One region of the Microbulbifer elongatus genome, then DNA from elsewhere that is predicted to be linked to it. Evidence: predicted binding sites of a transcription regulator. Region 1 holds the regulator's gene; the other holds the start of a gene.

Evidence for each region. The regulator PhoB, encoded in region 1, activates phosphate uptake and scavenging genes when phosphate is short. The targets are predictions, from matches to a motif close to TGTCATAAANNTGTAACA.
Region 2: the regulator PhoB is predicted to act here: its motif matches at 2,733-2,750, upstream of LRR79_RS05935 (PhoX family protein).

The regions. Positions count from the first base shown of each region.
Region 1 covers NZ_CP088953.1:837,296-841,841, reverse strand. The annotation lists gene LRR79_RS03440 (dicarboxylate/amino acid:cation symporter) at 1-602, opposite strand, end outside; gene LRR79_RS03435 (chorismate--pyruvate lyase family protein) at 928-1,503, shown strand; gene ubiA (4-hydroxybenzoate octaprenyltransferase) at 1,533-2,432, shown strand; gene phoB (phosphate regulon transcriptional regulator PhoB) at 2,563-3,267, shown strand; gene phoR (phosphate regulon sensor histidine kinase PhoR) at 3,493-4,546, shown strand, end outside.
Region 2 covers NZ_CP088953.1:1,477,676-1,482,221, reverse strand. The annotation lists gene LRR79_RS05945 (phytase) at 1-260, opposite strand, end outside; gene LRR79_RS05940 (TonB-dependent receptor plug domain-containing protein) at 436-2,592, opposite strand; gene LRR79_RS05935 (PhoX family protein) at 2,871-4,546, shown strand, end outside.

The DNA of each region.
Region 1 (4,546 bases):
AACACCATCAGCACCCCCACCATCCTCAGGATGACCTCGTTCAGATCATTAAAGAACGCCGCCACCCGCTGGCCCGGCTTGCCACTGCGGGAGATTGCATAGCCCAGCAACAGCGCAAACACGATGATCTGCAGCATATTGCCTTCCGCCATCGCCATTACCGGGTTGGTGGGGAAAATATTGACCAGTACATCCGACAGCGGCGGCGACTCCTTCGCCTCGAACTGCGTATTCGTCGCCAGGTGCTCCATACCCACACCGGGCTGAATCACCAGCGCCAGCAACAGCGCCAGGGAAATCGCCACCGCCGTTGTGCACAGATACAACAGCAGCGTCTTCCCCGCCAGCACACCCACCCGGCTGCCCTCGGACAACGCACAGGCCCCGCAGATCAGCGACACCAGCACCAGCGGTACCACCATCAGCTTCAGCGATGCAATAAAGATTCGCCCGATAATGTCGAACAGGCCATTGGTGAGGTAGTTATTGATGAAGTCAGTAACCGTCGCACCCAACACCTGGCTGGAATTGAGTACATTGAACAACAGGCCAAGCAAGATCCCCGTGATCATGGCCAGTACGATTTTTTTGGTAAGCCCCATGGTCCGTCCTGTTAACGCGCACTTTGCAGTGGCAAATCATTATTTAGGTCGTAATGAATACTGAATTCGATGCGAAGGCGGTGATAGCGGTAGACCTTTGTGAGACCTTCCGCGAGAGGGACCTCGCGGAAGAGCCCCCACGGATGGGTTTACGGCGGGTCTCACAAAGGTCTACCGCTAGCGCCGCCGCCACTGAATAAATTCGAGCGAGCGAATGCGCCACTATATCTACCCCACCCCGAACGGGCAAAGCGAGTTCCCCTCGTGCCTGCCTCAGGTACAATGCGGTTAATTCAAACCAGCATAACCCCGCGCGGAGTCTGCGTTGTACCACTCCCCCTTTGAGGCCATCGGCGACTGGCACCCACAACCCCTCGAAAGCCTGCACGGCCACACCCCGCCGGATCACCTCCTGCCCTGGCTGCAGCACCCCGGATCCCTCACCGCCGCCCTCAAACATCTGAGCCACGGCGAGTTTAGCGTACAAATACTCCACCAGGGCTGGCACACCCCGAACCTCGAAGAGCGCCGCGCCCTCAACCTCAAGGAACGCACCCGCGCCCTCATCCGCGAAGTCCTCCTCTACGGCAATAGCGAACAACCCTGGGTCTACGCCCGCAGCGTCCTCCCCGAGCGCACCCTCGCCGGCAAATCCCGCTACCTGCGCAGCCTCGACAACCGTCCCCTCGGCGAACTCCTGTTCAGCCAGCCGGACATCCGCCGTGGCCCCATCGTCCTCAACCAGCTCAAACGCAACCCCCAGTGCCAGCTGGCCGAGCTGAACCAGAGCGACACCCGCGCCTGGGGCCGCCGCTCCACCTTCTGGCTGCACGACAAACCCCTGCTGGTTGCAGAGACCTTCCTCAGCGGGTTCAATCCCCACAAACCGCCACTCACCTGAATCCGCAAGGAAAGAATACGGGAAACACCATGCAAGCCATTCGCCAACAGCTTCAACAGCGATTCGCGCAGCACTGGCCCAGTGTGCAGCCCTACTGGCAACTGGCACGGCTCGACAGGCCCATTGGTTCCCTGCTGCTGCTCTGGCCCACCTGGGCCGCCCTGTGGATCGCCGCTGAAGGCTGGCCCGGGCTGCACCTGTTTGTGGTGTTTACTCTCGGTGTGATTCTGACCCGCGCCGCCGGCTGCGCCATCAACGACTTTGCCGACCGCAATATCGACGGCCATGTAAAGCGCACCAACCAGCGCCCCTTGGCCACCGGCGCCGCCACCCCCAGAGGTGCGATTATTCTGTTCGCCAGCCTGATGCTGCTGGCGTTCCTGCTGGTCCTCACCACCAACAGACTCACCGTTCTGTTATCGCTACCCGCACTGGCGCTCGCCTTCTGTTACCCCTTCGCCAAGCGCTATACCCACCTGCCACAGGTGGTACTGGGGTCAGCGTTCAGCATGGGTATTCCCATGGCCTTTGCCGCAGTCACCAATCAAGTGCCGGCGGTGGCCTGGGTACTGTTTACCGCGAACCTTCTGTGGACCGTGGCCTACGATACCTTCTACGCCATGGTGGACCGGGATGACGACCTGAAGATCGGGGTGAAATCCACCGCCATTCTGTTCGGAGACATGGACCGGGTGATGACCGGCTGCCTGCAGGGCATGGTGATCCTCGCTCTGTTGATGCTCGGAGGGCGCGCGGATATGGGCCCTCTGTATTACGGCGGTGTTGCGGTCGCTGCCGGGCTGTTTTGCTACCAGCAGTGGCTGATTCGCGAACGGCAACGAGAAGCCTGCTTCAGGGCCTTCCTGAACAACAACTGGGTCGGAATGGCGATTTTCCTGGGTATTTTTTCTCATTATCTGTGGAACTAGGCGCACGGAGCGCCGTGCAGGCCAGGCTTCCCGTACGGCTGTCATATTTTTGTCACCAAAGTGACGTTAAATGGCCACTCTAGAATAGTCAGTTAAGTGACAAACACTTCAGTTAGGGTATGGCAGGCCGATGCACAGCAAAACGATCCTCATAGTCGACGACGAAGCCCCGGTGCGGGATATGTTACGGGTGGCACTGGAGATGGCGGATTATCGTTGTCTCGAGGCGGAAAACGCTCAGGCGGCCCACGCGCTGGTAATCGATGAGAAACCGGATCTGATTCTGCTGGACTGGATGCTGCCGGATGTTTCCGGTGTGGAGCTGGCCCGCCGCCTGAAGCGGGATGAACTGACCTCTTCCCTGCCTATCATTATGCTCACCGCCAAGGGTGAGGAAGACCACAAGATCAAGGGTCTCGAGACCGGTGCGGACGATTACATTACCAAGCCGTTTTCACCCCGCGAACTGGTTGCACGCCTGAAGGCGGTGTTGCGCCGCGCGGGCCCGAGCACGCCGGAGGAGCCGCTGACGGCGGGTGGCCTGGTGCTGGATCCGATCAGCCACCGGGTGACCATCAATGGCAATCCGGTTGATATGGGGCCAACGGAGTTCCGCCTGCTGACGTTTTTCCTGAGCCATCAGGAGCGCGCTTATACCCGTACCCAGTTGCTGGACCACGTGTGGGGTGGCAACGTGTATGTGGAAGAGCGCACCGTGGATGTTCACATTCGCCGCCTGCGCAAGGCCCTTACTGTGGATGGCCACGAGCGCTACATCCAGACCGTGCGCGGCACCGGCTACCGCTTTTCTGTACAGACCGCTGAAAGGGTGTAACCTACACCCAAGAATTGTAGAGGGCTCCGTAGCGGGTCCTGTGGCGGTCGAGCACCGGGTAAGGGTTTTTGAAACCGCTGTAAATACGTCCCTGTACGCTGCGTCGGCGACGTCCATGTCGCCGACGCTTTCAAAAACCCTTACCCGGCACTCGACCTTCGCTTTGAACCTCGGTAGTTTTTCAAATATCAGGTTTACCTACCCCAAATAGATGGCCGAACCATCATGCTCGATCGCAGTATTGGCGAGTTATCCCGCTTTATCATTATCGCCCTGGGCACCACCATTCTTGGTTTTGCCAGCGGCCACTGGTGGCTGGCACTGTGCGCCGGTCTGGCCGCCTATGTTTTCTGGCTGCTGTGGCAGCAGAATCAATTTGACCGCTGGCTCGCCAACGGCCGTCGTGGCCCGGCGCCAACCAATTTTGGCGTGTGGGGAGATATCACCGACGATTTCTACCGCATGCAGCGCCGCCACCGCCGAGAAAAGCAGAAGCTGCACGCAATGCTGCGGCGGGTGCAGGACAGTACCAGTGCACTGCGCGAGGGTATCGTGGCGCTGGAGGATGAGGGCAACCTGGCCTGGTGGAACCCGGCGGCGGGGCAGATGCTGCGCCTGCAGGGGGACGACGCGGGTCAGCCGCTGGTCAATTTCGTACGTGATCCGCGCTTTGTGGAGCATATGTATGAGCGCATGGGCGGCGGTAAGGAGACCAACCCGCAACCGATTACCCTGCCGGCGCCGGGAGATGATACGCGCATTCTGCAGATGGAGGTGACGCGCTTCGGTCAGGATGAAGCGCTGGTGATCGTGCGGGATATTACCCGGCTGCATAATCTGGAGCAGATGCGTCGGGATTTTGTCGCCAACGTATCCCACGAGCTGCGCACGCCACTGACGGTGATCGCCGGCTATCTGGAGACACTGCAGGCCAGCGGCCAGGCGCCGCGGAATTGGGAGCGGCCTTTGGGGCAGATGAGTGACCAGACGGTGCGCATGACCAGCCTGGTCAACGACCTGTTGCTGCTGGCGCGGCTGGAGACATCCGAGCGCGACAGCGGACGAGATCGGGTTTCCGTGCGGGAGCTGATGGAACGGGTGGCCGGGGAGGCGCGTTCACTGAGTGGTGAGCGCCATGAAATTTCCGTGGCCTGTGAAGAAGACTGTACGATTACCGGTGATGCCGGTGAACTGCACAGCGCCTTTGCCAACCTAGCGTTCAACGCGGTGAAGTACAGTCCGGACGGCGGCCCGATCGAGATGCGCTGGCATACCGATG
Region 2 (4,546 bases), 640 kb from region 1:
CCTCCATCCAGGGCGAGCTTTTCTTCACCGCTCGCACGTACCAGTACCAGCCCGCGTTTTTCGCTGGCAAGCAGCAGGTAGTCCTCATCGGCCAGACTGAGGGGCGCGAGCTGGCTGGAGACCACATCGGTCAGTACCAGTGCGGATTGTGGCTGGATGGGCGTAGGGGCTTTCGCGGGGGCATCCACTTTTGGTCCGCAGGCGGAGAGCAGAGTGGCTAAGGCCAGCAAGCCGGCAGTTTTGAAAGTTTTTGATGACATAATTGGCTCGACGGTCTGAGGTTCCCTGGCAGGGTGATTACAGGAGGCAGCAAGTTACACCCATGTCGTTACAGTAAAATGGCAAACAGATGACGCACCCGTTCAACATTTAAAAATAGCAAAAAGCCCGGGACCGACTCTCATCGGTACCGGGCTTTTGCGGAAAAATCCGAACTTAGAACGCAGAACGCCAGGTCAGGCTGTAAGTCGGCGTGCTGTCCTCGTACTGGATTTCATTGACCGGCTCACCGTAGTCGCGGATGTACTCCACCTTTTCCTGATCCAGCAGGTTGGTGCCGCTGAAGCGCAGAACCGATTGCTCAGAAACGTTCCATTCGACGAACAATTCCAGGTTGCCATCGTATTCAGTGATAACGTATTCCTCGAATTCGGTCTCGAGGGATTCGCTGCGCTTCTGGTAGGAGATACCTGCGCCACCAAAGCCCGGCAGGTCCTGGGTCAGGCTGATGTTGTACACGGAATCCGGCTGGTTGCGGAAGGTGCGCATTTCACCAGTGAACGGGTCTTTGATCTCGGAATCGAGGTAGGCGTAGTTGGCGTAGAAACCGGTGTTTTCCAGTCCAACAAATGCCAGCGGCATGGAGATATCAAACTCGACACCGCGGGAAGTGCCGTTGCCCACGTTCATCGGGGTAAACAGTGCGCCACCGGCTTCGGTTTCAACGCCGGTATCGGTCAGCTCAATGACGTCGTCGATATCACGGTAGAAGAAGTTCACACCCACAATACCACGGCCAGGCAGGCGGTGTTCAAAGCCGAGGTCGAAGCCCCAGGCCAGCTCGGATGCCAGATCCGGGTTGCCCACAGTGACATCTTCATCGTCCGGTGTCTCGTCTTCTTCGAACGGAGACACCAGATCGAATTCCGGGCGACGCAGAGTGCGCGCAACAGAGGCTGTTACGCGGTTGTCGTCGTCCATATCCCAACGCAGACTCATGGATGGCAGCAGTTCATTGCTGTCGCTGGTTGCGCTGCCGTCTTCATTGGACACTTCACGCTCGTAGATGTCGTAGCGCAGACCGCCTTCGAGACTGAGGTTTTCCGCCATCGCGAAGGTCAGTTTGGCGTATGGCGCGACACGGGTTTCTTCAATGTCCGCATCCACGTCGAAAAAGCCGGCCTGCAGGCCCGCGCGCTCACTGGCACCGTAAGACAGGCCGGTTTTCAGCTCGGTTGCACCCAGTGCCACGGTATAGCTGCCTTCCAGAGAGTAGTTCTTGTCTTCGATAAACAGAACTTCGTCGCCTTCTTCCACACCTTCGGACACACCATCGTCAAACTCTTCTTCGGTTTCGAAGTTGACGGTGTCTTCCTTGAACTGAGATAGGGCGGCGGAAAGCTCCAGCTCGCCGGACCCCAGGGCGGTGACGTAAACACCGTCGATACCCCAGCTGGTCTGATCGATCTGCTCCTCCTGAGTGGCGATGGCCACCAGATCGCCCTCGGTGCGGCTGATCACGTCACCTTCGAACTCTCTCACCAGTTCGTTTTCGGTACGGTCAGTAAATACGTAGTAGGCGTTGAAGCGCACCTCGGAGGTTTCATCCAGCTGGAAACCGAGAGAACCGTTCAGAGAGTTATCGTTGCCGTCGCGGGTGTCCTCTTCAAAGGCATAGCCTTCCAGAACTTCGTCATCCAAGTAGGCTTCGGTCTTGCGCTTGGGGTTATAGCGCTCCTGGATATTGGCACCCAGCCAGAAATCGTAGTCCTCACCGGCGTGGGCGATGGCCGCAGAACCGATGGTGCGGAAGTCTTCAGAGTCGGCATAGTAGGTGCTGCCCAGACGAGTGGTGATACCCTCGAGCTTAGCGCCATCTTTCAGGATTACGTTCAGAGAACCGGCAACGCCCTGAGAGGTCATGTCTGCGGAAGGAGAGCGGATAATTTCGATACGCTCAACCAGCTCGGAAGGGATACGGTCTACAAAGAAAGTGCGGTCCGCGCCCTGGCCCGGAATCGGGCGGCCATTGATCAGCACTTCCGTGTATTCGGCGTTCATACCGCGCAGCTGCACCGCGTCGTATTCGAGCACGTCAGAGGTGAAGGCGACACCCGGAGTGCGCTTGAGCATTTCACCCACGGTGAGCGGCTCGAAGCGCTGGAAGAAGTCCAGATCGAAAGACAGTGTCGGGTTGATGTCGTCGGTGCGATCGCGGTAAACGTTGGTACCAGTCACCACGATTTCCTCAACGCCGCTGCTGGCACTCATGGCGACAGATTCGCTGGCCGCGCTCTGGGCGGTGGCGTTGACACTGATGATGGCGGCGGCAAGAGGCGCCACCATCTTCAGATTAAATACAGACTTGGTCATAGTTCCCCATCCCCATTCAGGAATTAGTGTTGTCAGATAAGAAGCAGTGGGTCGACCGGTGTCATGGCGTAAACAACCAGGTCCGGCCTGTTGATTTGTGCGCGCAGGCTAGACTTGGCATGTGAAATTTGCGTTACCGTTTTTTTAAATTTGTCATATAGCGCCTGTAACCTTGCCTTCGAAATCGTGAACCAGTACCCGAAAGCACAGGCACAACGGACGCTGCAGACCGAACACAGCCGGCTGCCCCGGGGAATGAACAAAATGGTGAATAATTTATGACACGCAGGAACGACGAAGCTGAAGCCACTGAAGCGCCGGTAAGCCTCACACGGCGCACTCTGTTCAAAGCCTTGGGCGCCGCCACGGCCGCAACCACTGGCGCCTCGTTACTGCCCGGCTGTGGCGCAAAGAGCAGCGACCAGGGTGCGGAGAACCTCGGCTTTGCGGAAATCCCCCACGCGCTGGACTTCCGCCACCACCTACCGGAAGGATACAGCGCCGATCTACTGCTGCGCTGGGGGGATCCACTGGACGCGTTTGCCGGGAGCTTCGTTCCGGAAAAGCTCGACGCCAAAGAACAGGCCCGACGGTTTGGCTACAACAACGATTTTATTGCCTTTATGCCCCTGGACCCCGACGCCGGGCCCGGCGAGGGCGACCGCCACTGCCAGAGCCAGAATAGCGCTCGCGGGCTGCTGTGTGTGAATCACGAATACACGCAACCGCACCTGATGTTTGCAGGCTATACCGAGGCCAGTTCGGTGCGCGGTACCAGTGACGCGCATATCGCCGTCGAGCAGCAGGCGTGTGGACACAGCGTGGTTGAGATCGAGCAGACCAGTGACGGATGGCAGCCGGTGTTGGGCAGCCCCTACAACCGTCGGATAACACTGACCACGGCAATGGAAATCGTCGGTGCCGCCGCGGGCGACAAGCGCCTGCAGACCAGCGAGGACTCAAGCGGCACTCAGGTATTTGGCACGGTGGGCAATTGTGCCGGCGGCAAAACGCCCTGGGGAACCGTATTGATTGCCGAAGAAGGATTTGGCGGTGCATTTCAGGGGGATCCGGATAACGTGGCCGACGAAGTAGAGGCGCGCAATCACCACGCCTTCGGCATTGAAGAAGGTAACCGCAATTGGGGCGACTACGACCGTCGCTTCGATATCACCGTGGAACCGAACGAGCCCAACCGGTTTGGCTGGATGGTGGAATACGATCCCTACGATCCCGAGTCCAAGCCCCGCAAACTCACCGGTCTCGGCCGCTTCGAACACGAAGGCTTCACCGTGGTGAGCAAGCCGGGCGAACCGGTTGTCGCCTACGGTGGTGACGACGACGAGCACCAGTTTGTGTACCGATTTGTCTCCAGTGACGTATATCGTCCCGGCGAAAACGATCACAATCGACAGCTGTTGACCGCCGGCACCCTGTACGCCGGTCAGTTCCGCGAGGGAGGGGCCGGCACCTGGCTGCCCCTGGTTTTCGGTCAGGGACCGTTGACCCCGGAAAACGGCTTCCGCAACCAGGCGGATGTACTGATCGACTGCCGCCGCGCGGCAACACTGCTTGGCGCCACCCCCATGGACCGTCCGGAAGATGTGGAAACCAATCCGGTGAATGACTGCACCTACGTGATGCTCACCAAAAACAAGAAGCGTCAGGCGGGCGATGAAAACCCGGCCAACCCACGGGCGCGCAATACCGCCGGACACGTTCTGGAAATCGTGCCCCCGGGGCGCAACGGACTGCGCGACCACGCAAATGACACCTTTCACTGGAATACCTTCCTGCTGGGCGGCAACCCCAATGCGGAAGATCCAGCGGAGCGCGGGGCCTATGGCCAGCAGCAACCGGCCAATATCTCCACCCACGGCTGGTTCGCCAACCCGGACAACGTGGCATTCGATGGGCTGGGAAATATGTGGATAGCAACGGACGGCTGCGAGGA